Regions from separate parts of the Cutibacterium sp. LaCa_255 genome, predicted to be linked through region 2. Evidence: riboswitches for the same ligand, from Rfam matches in the RefSeq annotation. Region 2 holds a riboswitch; each other region holds the start of a gene.
The links. A riboswitch is a leader RNA that binds a small molecule or an ion and turns the genes downstream of it on or off. The one in region 2 is predicted to bind cobalamin.

Region 1 (5,756 bases), 770 kb from region 2:
GCTGGCTGTGAACGGTCGCTCGGGGAGCGGTCCCGACCTGGTTGCCGTCGTCGTCGAGCAGGATGACGAGATCGTCGTGGACAGAATCCGCGTCATGGGCAGGCGTGCCCCCATCCTCGCCATCGTGATGACTCATGACGTCAAGCTACCAACAACCACGAATTCCGCGAAGTCGAATGCGTTCGGGTCCCCTACGTTGGCTCATCGCCACCTCAAAGGCACCATTGAGATGCTGTATTCGTCACTTCGTCCACCCACCTCCGACGGGAGAGCCATGCCGCACATCCTCGACGTCATCCTCGTGGTGTACCTCACCATGCGTGCCATGGCCGGGTGGATGCGCGGGGCCGTCGTCGGAGTGGCCAGCCTCATCGGGTTGGTCCTCGGGGTGTGGGCCGGTCTGTGGACCTCCGGCATCGTCGCTGCCCAGTTCTTCGACGAGAATTGGACCTGGCTGGCCGCAGGTGCGGTGCGGGTGTGCATCACCCTCGTCATTGCCGAGATCATTCAGGGCATCTGCGTCCACATCGCCCAACACATCCACCGCGCATTCAACTCGGTGGGGTTGGGCAACGTGGACCGTTTCGGCGGCTCAGTGCTCAACGTCATCGCAACCGCACTTGTCGTCACGGTGGCGGCAACAGCCCTCTCCCCCATCCTGCCGCCGTCATGGACCGAGGCCATCGACGAGTCATCCGTCATCACCCAGACCAATCGCGTCATCCCGGATGAGGTCAACGAGGCCGCTGCCCGGCTGGTCGGCCGAGCTGCTGACACCTTCCCGAAGGTCTTCGCCGACGAAGCTCCCAGCCTGCCCGCACCGGCTCCCGACGACGAGACCGTCACTACTCCTGGAGTGCGGCGCGCAGCTCAATCCATCGTCAAGGTGCGGTCGCGGGCACCACGGTGTGATCGGGCCTCCGAGGGCACCGGATGGGTGAGTTCTCGCCACCGGGTGGTGACGAACGCCCATGTCGTCGCCGGGTCCAACCAGGTCACCGTGCAGGTGGGCGGATCTGGGGCTCGACTGCAAGCCCGCGTCGTCTCCTACGACCCGGACATGGACCTGGCGGTGTTGGCGGTTCCCGACCTTCATGCCCCAGCCTTGACAATGGCGTCGGCTGTCAAGGATGGTGATCCGACGGTCGTCGCCGGATTCCCACTTGATGGTCCGTACACCCTCGAGGCCGCCACCGTGCGTGGGTCGATCATGGCTCGCGGTGAGAACATCTACGGCACCGACACCGTCGTCCGCGAGATCCTCTCGCTGCGCGGCACGGTACGTCCGGGCAACTCGGGTGGGCCACTGCTGACGACGGACGGCAAGGTCGCCGGCACGATCTTCGCCCGGTCCACCGCCCAGCCGCAGACCGGGTACGCGCTGTCGAACAACCAGACTCGCAAGTTCATCCGTGCTGGGGCCAACGACACCACCGCGGCTGCGACCGGCTGGTGCACCGTTGGCTGAGCTGGTGTCAAAATCTTGAGCGCCCAATGTTCCCGTCGTGGGACGGTTCCGCGCACGTTTGCCACCCTGATTTCCCGAAACGTCATTTGACAAGCACCGACACCGTGGCGGCATCCCAGGGCATCCCATGCCGCACAATGACGCGTCAACGTCCGACGCCCTCTCAACGCTTCAGTTCCGGTCGATGTCCCAATAGCATTGAGTCATGGCAGTTTTCATCGTCGAAACCCATTATGATCCCGCCCATTCCGAGGAGCGCATGGCCGCGCGCCCGGCCCATCTGGAGAACCTTGATGTCATGCGCGAACGTGGCCAGCTCGTCAATGCCGGCCCGTTGGCTGACGGCAGCGGAGCGGTGCTCATCTACACCGTGCCTGACCGCGATGTTCTCGATCATTTGCTGGAGGCTGACCCCTACCCCAAGACGGCTGTCCAGGTGACCTCAGTGCGCGAGTGGAAGCCGAATTACCACCACCACGTCTGACACGGCTGCCAACCTGGCTGACGGTCGAGATTGACGGGATGACGGTTGAAACGCGTGGTGTCATGGAGTCATGAAGTCACCTCTGCTGTTCCAGCCCCTCACTCTCCGTAGCCTGACAGTTCGCAACCGCGCCTGGGTACCACCGATGTGCCAGTACGCGGTGGATTCTCACGACGGGATCCCGGGCACCTGGCATCTCGTCCATTACGGGTCCTTTGCCGCTGGTGGCTTCGGCCTCATCGTCGCCGAGGCCACCGCGGTCAGCCCCGAAGGCCGCATCAGCCCTGCTGACACCGGGTTGTGGAATGACGACCAAGTGGCTGCCTGGCGCACCGTCACTGATGCCGTCCACGAGCTTGGTGGCAAGATCGCCGTGCAGCTCGGTCACGCCGGCCGGAAGGCCTCCACCGAGAAGTGGTGGCCGGGGTTCCAGGGCGAGGTGGTGCCTCCCGAGCACGGCGGCTGGATTCCCGTCGGTCCGACCACCGCCCCTGCTGACGGCAAGCAGTACGTCGGCCTGCCCGTCAACGCCCTTGACGAGAACGGCATCGAGAAGGTCGTCGACGACTTCCGCGCCGCCGCCGCGCGTGCTGTGGACGCTGGATTCGACGCCGTCGAACTTCACAGCGCCCACGGTTATCTGCTGCACCAGTTTTACTCGCCGCTGTCCAACACCCGCACCGACGACTGGGGCGGTGACTTCGACGGACGCGTCCGCCTGCCGTTGGAGGTTGCGACGGCCGTGCGCGGTGCGATTCCCGACGACATGCCCCTGTTGGCGCGTCTATCTGTCACCGACTGGCGGGAAGACGGCTGGCAGGTCGACGATTCTGTCGAGCTGTCGCGTCGTTTCGCGGAGGCCGGAGTCGATCTCCTCGACGCCTCCTCGGGCGGCAACTCGTCCGCACCGATCCCCGTCGCCCCGGCCTACCAGGCTGACTTGGCGGCTCGAGTGCGCGCCGAGGCCGGGATTCCCACCGCCACCGTCGGCATGATCTGGACCGCAGAGTTGGCCGAGGAGCTGCTCCAGAAGGGCAGTGCCGACGCCATCATGATCGGACGGGCAGCTCTGCGGGACACCAACTGGCCATTGCGCGCCGCCCACGAGTTGGGAGTTCCCAACGAGGACGCCCCGTGGCATCCGGCGAGATTCCGGGGAGCGTGGCGCTGAGGACGTCGAGAGTTTCAGCGTTTCTGACGCTCGACGAAGCCCGGTGACGGCGGCGTGTTCGGTGTCCTGAATCCGCCGGCCGTCAGGGGGCCGTCATGGTGTGCGTCCGTGAGACGTCCAACACGCTCAATGCCCCTACATCTTGTGTTGACTCTTATTGATCAGCGTTCATATAGTGGCGAGTGCACATGGTTCCCGTGTTCGCACGGGCCAAGAGGGAATCCGGTGAGAATCCGGAGCTGCCCCGCAGCGGTGTACGAGAACGACCGCCGTCATCATGCACTGTGCTTCGGCATGGGAAGCGACGGCCAGTAGGCAACAAGTGCTCGTGAGTCCGAAGACCTGCCAGGTGTGGTCCCGCAACCGCGGGGCCCGGTTCGCGATCTCGCGGGAAGTGTCGCAGCGTTCATGGGGACCAGTGTCCCCGCCGCATTCCGCCCGATCGCGTGCCTACGGCATCGCACGGAGGAATTGCAATGAGCGCCGACCCCATCTCGACCATCCGCGTCCGCAAGCGCGACGGATCCCTGGCCCCCTACGACGGCAACGAAGTCGCTGCATCCATCATTGACTCAGCCCGTGGGCTCGACGACGCCGTTGCCCGGGCAACCCTGCTGCAGGCCGAGGTGGAGATCACCCTGTTCGACGGGATCACCACCGACGCCCTGGACGAGGCCGTCATCCAGGTGGCTCTGGGCAATGCCAAGGACGACCCCGCCTTCGACACCATTGCTAGCCGAATCGCCGTCAAGAAGCTGTACAAGGAGGTGTTCGACGACACCCACGACGGTCTCGGTGACGCCGGCCCAGAGCGGGTGCGAGACCTCCATCATGCCTGCTTCCCGCGCACGATCGACAAACTCGTCGCCGACGGCCACCTCGACGAGCGACTGGGGCGGCTCTTCGACCTCGACGCCCTCGCCACGGCCCTTGATCCCATCCGTGACGACCTCATCGGCTTCACCGGCGTGCGCACCATGGTCAACCGTTACCTGTTGCGTACCCCCGACCAGCGAGCGTTGGAAGTACCGCAGTACTTCTGGATGCGCGTGGCGATGGGGCTCAGCCTCACCGAGGACGATCCCACCTCCTCTGCCCTCGCCCTCTACGACTCGATGAGTAACCTGCGTCATCTCGCGGCTGGATCCACCCTTGTCAACGCGGGCACCCCGGCTGGTCAGCTGTCCAACTGCTTTGTCATGCGCACCGAGGACGATTTGGAGCACATCGCCCGGACGATCCGTGACGTCATGTGGATCACCAAGGGCACCGGCGGCATCGGGCTGTCGATGTCCGACCTGCGCTGCGAGGGGTCACCTATTCGCTCCGACAACACTGCGTCGACCGGTCCGATCCCCTTCATGCACACCATCGACTCGACGCTGCGGGCCGTCTCCCGCGGAGGCAAAAAGCTCGGCGCACTGTGCTTCTACATGGAGAACTGGCACATGGACTTCCCGCAGTTCCTCGATCTGCGGCAGAACTCCGGTGACCCGTACCGGCGGACCCGCACCGCCGACACCGCGGTGTGGATCTCCGACGAGTTCATGAAACGCGTCGCCAAGGACGAGGACTGGTACCTCTTCGACCCCGCCGAGACCCCCGATCTCACCGAGCTCACCGGGTCGGCCTTCTCGAAGCGTTACGCCCACTACATCGCCGAGGCCGAGGCCGGCCACATCAAGCGTTTCCACCGCACCACGGCCCGCGAACAGTTCCGAGCCATCCTGGTGAGCCTGCAGACGACATCCCACCCGTGGTTGACGTGGAAGGACAGCGTCAATACCCGCGCGTTGAACAGCAACACCGGGACGATCCACTCCTCGAATCTGTGCACCGAGATCTGCCTGCCCCAGGACCGCGACCACACCTCGGTGTGCAACCTGGCTTCGGTCAACCTCGCCGGACACCTCGTCGGGCCGCGCGGGAAACGTCGCATCGACTGGAACCAACTGGCCGCCACCACTCGGCTGGCGGTGCGCCACCTCGACAACCTCGTCGACATCACCGCTTCGGCGGTGCCTCAGGCCGAGCGATCCAACGTGGAGAACCGGGCCATCGGCCTGGGCGTCATGGGGCTGACGGACATGCTCGAGCAGGTGCGGATTCCTTACGACTCCCCCGAGGCCTGCGAGATCGTCGACCGGGTCATTGAATTCATCAGCTGGCACGCCATCGACACCTCCGCTGATCTGGCCACCGAGCGTGGCTCGTACCCGATGTTCGCAGGATCCGGCTGGTCGAAGGGGATGGTCCCGGTCGACACCCTGGCTCTCCTGGAGCGCGACCGTGGCATTCCCGTTGATGTCGACCGGGTGACGAGGATGGACTGGGACGGGCTGCGTACCAAGGTGAGTCGCGGAATGCGCAACGCCACTCTGATGGCCATCGCCCCGACCGCGTCGATCGGCCTGGTCGCTGGCACGACGCCGGGTCTGGACCCGCAGTTCTCCCAGATGTTCTCCCGAGCCACCTCGGCCGGGAAGTTCCTCGAGGTCAACCGCAACCTGGTGGCCGACCTCAAGGACCTCGGGCTGTGGGAGAAGGTGCGCGAGGAATTGCTGCGCCGTCAGGGGGATCCCAGCGAGATCGAGGCCATCCCGGCATCTCTGCGACGTCTGTACCGCACCTCC
Region 2 (5,756 bases):
TCGGCTGAGTCGACCCACCCGTCATCTCGAAGCCCCGAGGCAACACGCCCCGGGGCTTCGTCGTCTTCCTCCTGCTGGCAAGGGGTTGTACGCCCAATGACACATGGTCCTTACGTTGCTGGATTTTCCTTCTCAGGGTTGACTAACCTAACAAGGCATTGTCACGGTACCAAGGAGAATTCATGTTCCCGTCCCCCATATCGAGGCGCACCATCCTCGCATCGTCTCTCGGCCTCGGTGCCGCCGCAGCTCTGGCCGGTTGTAGCAAGGACACTGACACCTCGCCCAGTGGCGCGAACCAGCACTCGTCAGCCACCAAGGGGTTCCCGGTGAGGATCAAGCATGCCTGGGGCGAGACTGTGGTGAAGTCTCCTGCAACCCGCATTGCCACCACTGGGTGGGCTGGTCAGGATGCCGTCCTGGCCATCGGACTGGTTCCCGTCGGCATGCCGAAAGCCACTTATGGCGATCCCTCCGGAAAGGGGATGCACACATGGGTGGCTGATGCCCTGGCCAAGCTCAATGCGACCGGCGACAAGGCGCCCAAGCTCTACGACGAGACCAGCGACACCGACGCCGCCGCCATCGCAGCGACCCAACCTGATCTCGTCAGCGGCCTCAACTCCGGGATGACCAAGGAGCAGTACGACAAGCTCTCCAAGATCGCCCCCACCCTTCCCTACCTCGAAAAGGCGTGGAGCATCGACTGGCGTACCCACCTGCGCACCATCGCCGAGGTCGTCGGAAAGGCCGACAAGGCCGAAGAGGTCATCATGTCCTGCGAGAAGTCGATCGCTGACGCCTTGGCTGCGCACCCCGACGTCAAGGGACTCACCGCTGGAATGTTCTATTTCGACGTCAAGAAGCTCTCGGAGATCTCGGTTTACACCAAGGGCGACTCTCGTGCTGACTACCTCACCGACCTCGGCTTCAAGGCGCCGTCATCAATCCAGAAGCTGTCGGCGGAGTCGAAGCAGTTCTACACCACGGCTTCGGCGGAGAAGGCCGACATGTTCAATGACGTCGACCTCATCGTCTGCTACGGAGATCCCAAAACCCTTCCCGGTCTGCTCGCCAAGCACCCGTTGCTCTCGAAGATCACCGCTGTGCGCAAGGGAGCAGTGGCCGTTCTCGAGGACAACTCCCCGCTCGCGGCATCGATGTCTGCCAGTGCCTTGTCCATCCCCGGTCAGGTGGGACCGCTCGTCGAGCGACTGGCCGAAGCGGCCACGAAGGCGAAGGCGTGACACCACGGAGGGGATGGACCCTGCTCGTCGTCACCGTCCTGCTCGCCTGTCTGTGCGCGGCCTCGGTGATGGTGGGTTCACGATCCATCCCGCTCCATGATCTGTGGACGACCCTGAGACAGCCGTCCGCTGACCCCTTTGTCGCCGAGGTCATCCGCTCACGCGTTCCACGCACGGTTCTCGGCCTGGTGTCCGGAGCCGCCCTCGCACTCTCCGGCGCCCTCATGCAGGCGCTGACCCGCAATCCCCTGGCCGATCCAGGAATTCTCGGCATCAACTCCGGGGCCGCTCTCGCTGTCCTCGTCGGTATCGCCCACCTGGGCCTGACGGCACCAATCCAGTACGTCTGGCTGGCCGTTGCCGGGGCTACCGCAGCTGCCGCCCTGGTCTGGCTCATCGGAGCCGGAAGCCGCAGCCGGCCAACTCCCGTCCGACTGGCACTGGCCGGAGCCATCGTCACCGCCGTCCTCACCGGTTTCATTCAGATGGTGTTGTTACCTCACCCGAACCTGCTGCAATCCTTCCGAACCTGGCAGGCAGGATCCCTCAGCGGACCCAATCTGGGACAGATCGCGACGGTGTCTCCTCTGCTCCTCGTCGGAGTGGTGCTGGCTGCCATCAGCGCCCCAGGCCTGAACACCCTCGCGCTGGGAGAAGACCTGGCAGCGGGCCTGGGGACGCGAGTGACTGTCGTCCGGGTGACGTCATCGGTGGCCGCCGTCCTGCTGGCAGCTGGAACCACGGCGCTGACGGGTCCCATCGGGTTCGTGGGGCTCATCGCCCCTCACGCCGTGCGGGCCGTCGTCGGCCCGGACAATCGGCGGGTGCTGGCATGGTGTGCCATCTGCGGACCCGTTCTGGTGCTGGCGTCCGACGTCCTGGGACGCGTCATCACTCGGCCTGCCGACGTCGCGGTGGGAATCGTCACCGCAATCATCGGAGCTCCGGTGTTCATCGCCCTGATCCGTTGCCGGGAGGTGAGACAACGATGAGCGCGCTTGCTCTCGTGCGGCAGGGGCGACGGCACCGCCGCCTGCGTCGTGGTCTGGTCGTGACCATCTTGTCGGTGGCAACTGTCGCCGCTTTCATTGCCAGCCTGTGCCTTGGCGAGCAGATGTACTCGCCGTCACAAGTCGTCGACGCTCTCCGCGGGCAGGTCGGCCCGGCATCCTTCATCATCGGTGACCTCCGTCTCCCACGCACCATTGCCGGACTTCTCTGTGGCGCTGCATTTGGCCTTGTCGGAGCATTGTTCCAGGCCCTGCTGCGCAACACGTTGGCAAGCCCTGACGTCATCGGGATCACGGCCGGGGCCAACACTGCCGCGGTAGCTGGAATCATCGTGCTCGGATGGTCCGGCCTGCAGCTGACGTGTCTGGCCGTCGCGGGAGCGATCGTAACGGCCGGCATCGTCGTCGGGCTTGCGCGCCACGACACATCAGGTGGCGAGCGGCTCATCCTCATGGGCATTGCGACGGGGGCTATGGCGACCGCAGGGACGATGTGGCTGATGGTCCGCGCCGATCCCAATGATGCGGCTGGGGCTGCTCGTTGGCTCGCGGGCAACCTTGCCGTGGCTTCCGCTGACCAATCCGCCACTCTCGCCGTCGTCCTTGTCATCGGCCTACCGGTGCTGCTGGCCAACTCTCGCCACCTCGGGACCATGGACGTGGGGGATGACCTGGCCACCGGGCTGGGGGTACACGTGGAGCGGACTCGTGCTCTGCTCATGATCGTCGGGGTCATCGTGCTGGCCTGCGCCACTGCCGTTGCAGGACCGATCGCCTTCGTGTCGCTGATGTGCGGACCGATTGCATTTCGACTGTGTGGCCCAGGAGATGCCCCACTCATGGCCTCCGCGCTCACTGGATCGGTCCTGGTACTGGTGTGCGACTTCGTCGGCGCCAACCTCATGTCACACACCTATCCGGTGGGGCTGGTCACCGGGATTCTGGGCGGGGTGTACCTGCTCATCGTCATGGCTCGTCAGTCTCGAAAGGAGAGTGCGTGAGAACCAGTCATCATCTGAAGGCCGACGCGGTATCGGTTGGGTACGGAGACCGCGCCGTCCTGGACCACCTCGACCTCAGCATCCCGACCGGAAGGATCGGGGCAATCATTGGCCCGAACGGTTGTGGCAAATCCACCCTGTTACGGACGATGACACGCTTGATCCGCCCCAGCAGCGGTCAGGTCGTCCTGGACGGTCAGGAGCTCCCCACTGTGCCGACCCGGCAACTCGCCCGTGTCGTCGGGTTGTTGCCGCAGTCCCCGACAGCTCCGACGACGATCACCGTCGCAGATCTGGTGGCGCGCGGACGCGCTCCTCACCAAGGAATTTTCGGACGATGGACCACCGCCGATGAGCAGGCGGTGGCGTCGGCGCTGGAACGCACTGGAATCGTCGAGCTGGCCCGACGACCGGTTGACGAGCTGTCCGGAGGTCAGCGCCAGCGAGTGTGGATCGCCATGGCCTTGGCCCAGAACACCGACGTGCTCTTCCTCGACGAACCGACGACCTACCTTGATCTGGCCCATCAGATCGACGTTCTCAGCTTGTTGCGTGACCTCAACCGCCGTGACGGGGTGACGATCGTCATGGTGCTCCATGACATCAACATGGCGGCGCGCTACTGCGACTGGTTAGTGGCCATGCGTGACGGGGAGATTCGAGCGAACGGAACCCCCACCGAGGTCATCACCGCCGACGTCATGCGAGAAGTCTTTGGCCTGCACACGCACATCATCCATGCCCCGGATGTCGGGACGCCCATCGTCATCCCGATCGACACCGTGGGGGTCGATGACGGCTGACTCGCGAGAAGCCCTCCATGGTGCGTCACTGACGTCGGGCCCTCGCCGATGGGTATGGCATCGACCGTCGCCACATCGCCTTCATGAGGTACTGGAGACAGGACAACGCTGCGATGTGAGGGTAACCGAATTCCATTTGTGAGGCACGGCTAAGATGACTGCGTCCGGCGTAGGGAACCCCGTGTGAATCGGGGGCTGACGCGCAGCGGTAAGGCGGACGAACGGGCAGACAAGCCACTGGGAAACCGGGAAGGCGCCCGTTCGGTTGAGGCCAAGTCCGAAAACCTCCTGGACCGTATCTGACCGACGGCCGCGCGATTCGGCCCTGACGAGGACGGCTTTCCCTTGGCTCGACTCCTTCACCGCCGTACCCCGGCTCACTTCTTCCTACTCGTGACTCTCCTCGTGCTCACGCCGGTACTCTCGATTGCCTTTGGTGCCGCACCGGTACCCATCGGTCAGGTCTTGGGGGTACTCGCCGACCATTGTGGCATTCCCATTCACGTGACCTGGGACTCCATTACCGACGCGATCGTCTGGCAGAACCGCATGCCTCGCATCGTCACCGGGCTCGGCGTCGGCGCGACCCTCGGTGTCGCCGGAGTCGCCCTCCAAGCCGTGGTTCGCAACCCCCTCGCTGAGCCCTACGTACTTGGTGTGAGCGCGGGAGCCTCCTCGGGAGCTGCCGCGGCGATCATCATCGTCGGCGTCACCTCATCATTCGCAGTAGCCGGCATGGCCTTCCTGGGAGCGCTGCTGTCGACCGCGATCGTGCTGTTCATGGGCGGCGGCCGGAACTCGTCGACGCTGCGTCTCGTCCTCGCCGGTCTCGCGGTGGGATTCATCTTTCAAGCCGTCACCAATTTCATCATCTTCTCCTCCGACTCGGCCGAGACTGCACGCGCGGTGATGTTCTGGACCCTCGGTGACCTGTCTCGAGCCAGCTGGGGGCAGGGATGGACGAACGTTGTCGTCGCGATCGTTCTGACTGTACTGCTGTGGGCATGTGCCCCATGGCTCGACGCGTTGGCGTCTGGGGATTCCACGGCCACCGCGGTCGGGATCGACCCGACCGTCATCCGTGTGCTGCTTCTCGTCCCCGTATCGGCTGGGGTGGCCACGGCGGTGGCTATCTCCGGCGGCATCGGTTTCGTCGGACTGGTCATCCCCCACCTCATGCGATCCTTCATCGGTCATGGCCACCGTCGGTTGGTGGTCTCCTCAGCGATAGCCGGAGCCATCTTCCTGATGTGGGCCGACACCTTCTCACGCACCGTGTTCAGCCCAGCCGAACTGCCCATCGGAGTCATCACGGGTCTGCTCGGCGCGCCGTTCCTCCTCGTGTTGGTGCGACGGGAGGCGATGGCATGATCACCGCTTCCGACTTAGTCATTCACCGAGGACAGCGGGTTGTCCTCGACGGCGTCGATCTTTCAGCGGATCAGGGCGTGACCATCGGGGTCGTCGGCTCCAATGGCGCAGGAAAGTCAACCTTGTTGTCTGCGCTGTACCGCAACGTCGCGATTGCCTCCGGACGAGTCACCGTCAGCGACCATGATCTCTCAGCCATGAATCGCCGCGAGATTGCGCGCGAGGTCGCCGTCGTCTCTCAGATTCCCGATCAAGCCCTGCCGCTGACGGTTCGCGACACCGTCTCCCTGGGACGACTCCCCCACCGATCGCTCATGGGATACG
Region 3 (5,756 bases), 330 kb from region 2:
CAGGATGACCCCGGCCACCGGAGCGGGGCCGAGCAGGACCGAGCCCGCACCAATCTGGCTGCCGTTGAAGGACAGTCGTCCCAGTAGGGGCACGCAGATGAGGTAGCCGACGATGCCGAGCAGGGACCCGACGAGAGCCTGCAGGCCCGCCTCGACCAGGGTGACCACCCGCAGCAGATGGGATGACGCCCCGATGAGACGTAAGGAGGACAGCCGGTCGTCGCGACGTCGGGCGGACAACCGCGCGGCCGAGGAGGCCAGGGTCATCAGCGGCAACACCAGCAGGATGACGGCGATTGACGAGGTCAGCTTGTAGAAGGAGGCATTCTCACCGGGCAGGTGCCACATCATGACGGCACCGCCGGTGACGTCGAGGATGATCGTCGTGATGACCGCGAAGGCGACCACCGGCAGCCGCCAGGTCGAGTGATCAGCGGCCGAGGTGCGCAGGGTCATGCCGAGGATCGACGAGGTCGCCGGGCGTCCCGCTTTGGTCGTGAGCGGTTCGGGGACGGAGATCGACGGGATCTGCTGATCCGCGGTTCCCGGTTCAATGGTGGACTTCGTGGTCATGGTCACCACCTCCCGTCGGAATGACGCATCTCGTCGGAGACGATCCGGCCGTCCTGCAGGCGCAGGATGCGCTGACAGCGGCGGGCGACGCCCTCGTCATGGGTGACGACGATGAGGGTGCGTCCCCTCCCGGTCGTCGCCGAGAGCAGGATGGACATCACCTCGACAGCAGTGGCCGAGTCGAGGGCTCCGGTGGGCTCGTCGGCGAAGACGATCGCCGGGTCGATGACCTGGGATCGGGCGATGGCTACTCGCTGCGCCTGGCCGCCGGAGAGTTGACCGATGCGTCGATCCTCCATGCCTCCCAGTCCCATCGAGCTCAGCCACTGGACGGCGTACCCGACGGCCTGTGACCGAGAGGCGCCATTGAGCATGAGAGGCAGGGCGGTGTTCTCGACGGCGGTGAGCTCGGGGACGAGCATTCCCTGCTGGAAGACGAACCCGAGGGACTGGCGACGCAGCTGGGCCCGTCCCTCGCTGGAGAGACTCTCGACGTTGACGACGCGGTCGGGCAGACCCAGCTCGATGCTGCCGGAGTCGGCCGAGAGGATCCCGGACAGGCAGTGCAGCAGGGTGGTTTTTCCCGATCCGGACGGCCCCATGACGGCGACCGACTGGCCGGCCGGGATGGCGATGTCGACGTGGTCGAGGGCACGAGTCGTCCCGTAGGTCTTCGTCAGTCCCAGGGTGCGGAGGTGAGCGCCGGGGACGGGTTCGGCGACGGCGTGAGGGTTGGATCGGGTTGGCGTCAACATGTCATCCACCGTGCTGCCCGAGCCCCTCGTCGCGCATCGTGCTGGCGGTCGAATCGGAGCGTCCTCCCGTGGTAGGAGGATGGTGATGCCACAGGATTGGTCCCGATGAACATGGGAGGCGCCGATGAGGATCAGTGATTACTTCGGACTGTGGGAGAACGATAGGAGATCGGACCCCGCGCGCAGATCTTTGGAACAGGAAAAGGCGTTTTGGCATGGGCACGCAGCGGTCTACGACCAGCACGCAGGTTTGACGTGCAGTTCCCTGGCTCAGATCGGCACCGTGACCAGCATCGTCGAACCTGAGTCATCGATCCTTGACGTTGGCGGCGGAACCGGACGGTTCGCGATTCCGCTGGCACAACGCGGCTGCCGTGTGACTGTCGTAGACCGTTCAGAGGACATGCTCCGTGTGCTTTCGGAGAATGCTGAAGCCGAGGAAGTCAAGATCGAGACGATCCAGGGGCAATGGCCCATGGACACAGGAAGGGTTTTCGACACCGTTCTTGCTGCGTGGTCCTTGTACTGGGCCCTCGATCTGGCGGCGTCCTTGCGGGCATTGGTTCGGCAGGCTCGACGGCACGTCATCATTATTGACACCACTGGATCACCGACGGCCTGGGATCATGCCCTTGCAGCAGCACAGGGGGAAGATGTCCGTGTTTCACAGGCTCGCCATCTACTCCTTGCAGGTGGCCTCGCACAATTGGGGATTCCAGCAGAAATTAGAATTCTCGAGGAATATCGAGTTGTTTCTGAAGATGAATTGTACCATGAGGTCCAGACTCGAGGAGGTAATTTTTCCGAGGCGATCAGGATTATGGATTCCTATGCGATTGGATTCCCGCGCGGATGGAGGTGTAGACGCACAATTGGTCTGGTGCATGTAGATGCGAAGGGCCTTGTGGGGGCCCTGCCCGACATGCCTGTGTGAGGGGAGTGTCGATCAGTTCAAGGTCTTCATTGATAAGGTATGTGTATCGGTAACCTAAATGGGTGTGAGGGAACTCCGGTGTGATTCCGGGGCTGACGCGCAGCGGTGACGGTGACCGTCTCGGCGTATGCCACTGGGCCAGTGAGGCCTGGGAAGGTGCTGAAACGGGTTGAACCCCAGTCCGAAGACCTGCCGATGAAAATCCACTCGACACAAGCTCGCGTCATGGCTTTTGGTTGGAAACCCTTACGTGGGGCCCATCTGTGACCGTTGGCGTGGGAACGGAACGGAAGGACCATTGCGATGGCGCGAAGGTACACGCGGAGGGTCGCTCTTGTCGCTGCATTAGTGATTCCTGTCTCATTCATGGCTGGTTGTGGGAGCGCCGTCACGGAGCAGAACGCCTCGACGGCGTCGTCCCACGCAACCGGTTCGAAGGCCGGGCACACGTCATACCCGCTGACGGTGGAGAGCTGTGGGGTGAAGCAGACGTTCGATTCCGCCCCGACGCGCGCAGTGACATTGACGTCAACGGCGACTGAGACGATGCTCGAGCTAGGGCTGGAGAAGAGCATGGTCGGGACGGCGTACCAACGCACTCGCCCCATCGGTGCCCAATACAAGGAGGCCTACGACTCGGTGTCGGTTTTGGCCGCTGGGCAGCCTTCCATGGAGAAGCTTTTGTCCGTAAATCCTGATTTCGTGTATTCCGGGTACCCGGACGGTTTCTCAAGGAGCAACGGTCACACCCGGAAAGACCTACAGAAGATGGGGATCAAGACGCATCTCAGCCCTGTGGGATGCACCAATGAGGTCAAGGCCTTGGATGATGAGACCAAGGAGATCAGGACCATCGGCCAGATCTTCGATGTGAATGACCGAGCTGAGGCATCGATTCGAAAGTTCAACGACAAGGTCAATGCCGTCAAGAAGTCCGTGAAGGGGAAGGAGCGCCCCAAGGTGTTCCTCTACAACTCAGGTGAGGACGCCCCGACGACAGTTGGTGGGTGGGCCTATGCATCGGTGATGATCGATGCGGCGGGAGGCGAGAACATCTTCGCGAATGAACCGCTGCGGTGGGGAAAGATGTCGTGGGAGCAGGTTGCAAAGGCTGATCCAGACATGATTCTGATTTACGACTACAAGACCCCGAGTGTCGATCAGAAGATCAAGACGTTGAAGTCAATTCCGGCACTGAAGGACACCAAGGCCGTCAAGAACAATGCCTTCCCGGTGATCAGTCTCTCGTTGGCACAGCCCGGCCCGCGTTCGGCTGAAGGTATCGAGCAGCTTGCCAAGCAGTTCCACGGCTGATGATGGGTGCACGTGGTGGCATTGATGAGTCATCCACGGCTGTGAAACGGCAGGACGAACTCGTTGCTGTCCTCAATGCCCTTCCATCCGAGTCGGCATCTGTCGGGGAAGACAGGTGGCGTGGCGATTCGCATCGTGGACACCTGGTCATAGTCTTGTCCGTACTGGCCGTCACGTTGATTCTTGTCCTGGGACTCGCGCTGTCAATTGGCTCGGTTCATGTTCCCTTCGTCCAAGTATGGAAGGTCGTTGCGCACCGGGCTCTGCCGGCAGGTGTCGTCACCGTTGATTGGACTGCGTCGATCGACAGGATCGTTGCTGATGTCCGGCTTCCTCGTGTGCTCCTGGCGGCAGTCGCAGGGATGGCGCTGACCACTGTCGGCACAGTCGTGCAGGCGCTGCTTCGCAACCCACTGGCGAGCCCCACGGTGCTCGGCGTGTCGTCGGGAGCTGCAACCGGAGCCATTACCGTCATGCGGTTTGGTCTGCTCCTCGGTGGTGCGGTCTCTCTCGGGTTGGCCGCGTTCGCAGGCGCGTTCCTGACGCTTCTACTCGTCTTGGTGATCGCCAGACGGAGGCAAACCCTTTCTGCAGGAACGTTGGTTCTCACCGGCATGGCGGTTTCGGCCCTGTTGTCGGCAGTCAACAACTTCATGGTTCTGACCTCCCCGGATCCGCAACTGGCGTCGCAAGTCCTCTTTTGGAGTCTCGGAGGCTTCGGGGCCGCCAAGTGGGAGAACCTTCCCGTCCCCACCCTCGTCCTCGCTGTGGGAATGCTCTTATGCCTGGCTGAGGCGTCAAATCTCAACCTCCTTCTTGGTGGGGAAGGGACAGCGGGTTCTCTCGGCCTGGACGTTGATCGGTTCCGAACCTGGATGTTCGTTGTGGCAGCTGCAATTGTCGGTGTGACAGTTGCGGTGTGTGGCGTCATAGGATTCGTCGGCCTGGTGATGCCGCACATTACGAGGATGCTGGTTGGCGCAGATCACCGCCGAACCCTTCCCGTAGGACTGCTTCTGGGTGCGATTTTCACCGTGCTGGCGGATGTTGGGGCGCGGATGGCCATTGAGCCGCAGGAATTGCCGGTAGGTATTGTGACCGCGCTTGTCGGGGCTCCATTCTTCCTGTTCCTGTTGCGACGCACCTTGGGGGAGACGTCATGATCGTCAGTGGTGCAGAACTGGTGGTCGCGGGCCTGGGTGTCGACATCGAGGGGCGCCACATCGTCCAGGATGTCGACTTCGTCGCCCACCCCGGTCAGGTGGTGGGGATCCTCGGCCCCAATGGGAGCGGCAAGTCGACGATGCTGCGCTCAATCTTCCACTCGAGACGCCCTACGAAGGGGACGGTGACCGTCGATGGTGTCGATGTCTGGGCGCGAGACACGAAGTGGTCCTCCCGGCACATTTCGGTGGTTCTCCAAGAGACTCCCGCGGAGTTCCCGCTGACGTGCGGGGAAATCGTCCGGATGGGGAGGACACCTCACAAGAAGTCGTGGCGGTCGCTGAGCGAGGGCGACCTTGCCCTGTGCGGCGCAGCCATGGAGCTTATGGAGGTTGGAGATCTCGCGACGTCGACATTCTCACGGATTTCTGGAGGAGAACGGCAGCGGGTGACAATCGCGAGGGCGCTGGCGCAGCAGACCGGCCTGCTGATCATGGATGAACCGACGAACCACCTTGACATTCATCATCAACTCAAGGTGATGGAGCTGTCGCGGCGCCTCAGGTCGACGGTGGTGGTGGCACTTCACGACATCAATCTGGCCGCACGATTCTGCGACACCCTTGTACTGATGTCGAAGGGCACATGTGTGGCAGCGGGTGCGCCATCGGCCGTGCTGTCTCCGGGAATCCTGGACGACGTCTACAAAGTGTGCACTCATCTCGGTCGACACCCGAGTGGCGCTGTTCAAGTAACCGTCCTGTGATTGTCGGTGGTGCCGGCCGTGTTCCCCTCCCCGTGAACACCGAACTCCCTCAAAGCGTCGAAACCCCGTCGTAGGGTGGGTTCATGACGACCAACGACCGCTCGCTCCCATCAGATCTGCCCTCTCAGCTGCTCATTGACGGAGAATGGGTGGACGCCGAGGCGTCCCGCACCTTCGACGTCCTCGACCCCTCCACCGAGAAGTCACTCGTCGCCATCGCCGATGCGTCCGTCGACCAGGGCACCGACGC

Region 1: it holds a riboswitch for cobalamin, as region 2 does, so the genes downstream of both, ACP8ML_RS11030 (ribonucleoside-diphosphate reductase subunit alpha) here and ACP8ML_RS01800 (FecCD family ABC transporter permease) in region 2, are expected to answer to the same signal.
Region 3: it holds a riboswitch for cobalamin, as region 2 does, so the genes downstream of both, ACP8ML_RS00385 (ABC transporter substrate-binding protein) here and ACP8ML_RS01800 (FecCD family ABC transporter permease) in region 2, are expected to answer to the same signal.

What each region holds. Positions count from the first base shown of each region.
Region 1 is NZ_CP190956.1:2,418,432-2,424,187, forward strand. It holds gene idi (isopentenyl-diphosphate Delta-isomerase) at 1-136, opposite strand, end outside; gene ACP8ML_RS11015 (MarP family serine protease) at 275-1,468, shown strand; gene ACP8ML_RS11020 (YciI family protein) at 1,674-1,952, shown strand; gene ACP8ML_RS11025 (NADH:flavin oxidoreductase/NADH oxidase) at 2,023-3,123, shown strand; cobalamin riboswitch at 3,296-3,487, shown strand; gene ACP8ML_RS11030 (ribonucleoside-diphosphate reductase subunit alpha) at 3,600-5,756, shown strand, end outside.
Region 2 is NZ_CP190956.1:417,753-423,508, reverse strand. It holds gene pstB (phosphate ABC transporter ATP-binding protein PstB) at 1-8, shown strand, start outside; gene ACP8ML_RS01820 (ABC transporter substrate-binding protein) at 183-1,247, shown strand; gene ACP8ML_RS01815 (FecCD family ABC transporter permease) at 1,244-2,239, shown strand; gene ACP8ML_RS01810 (FecCD family ABC transporter permease) at 2,236-3,258, shown strand; gene ACP8ML_RS01805 (ABC transporter ATP-binding protein) at 3,255-4,061, shown strand; cobalamin riboswitch at 4,210-4,368, shown strand; gene ACP8ML_RS01800 (FecCD family ABC transporter permease) at 4,407-5,432, shown strand; gene ACP8ML_RS01795 (ABC transporter ATP-binding protein) at 5,429-5,756, shown strand, end outside.
Region 3 is NZ_CP190956.1:85,130-90,885, forward strand. It holds gene ACP8ML_RS00370 (FtsX-like permease family protein) at 1-573, opposite strand, end outside; gene ACP8ML_RS00375 (ABC transporter ATP-binding protein) at 576-1,328, opposite strand; gene ACP8ML_RS00380 (class I SAM-dependent methyltransferase) at 1,453-2,262, shown strand; cobalamin riboswitch at 2,293-2,473, shown strand; gene ACP8ML_RS00385 (ABC transporter substrate-binding protein) at 2,743-3,576, shown strand; gene ACP8ML_RS00390 (FecCD family ABC transporter permease) at 3,576-4,739, shown strand; gene ACP8ML_RS00395 (ABC transporter ATP-binding protein) at 4,736-5,506, shown strand; gene ACP8ML_RS00400 (NAD-dependent succinate-semialdehyde dehydrogenase) at 5,590-5,756, shown strand, end outside.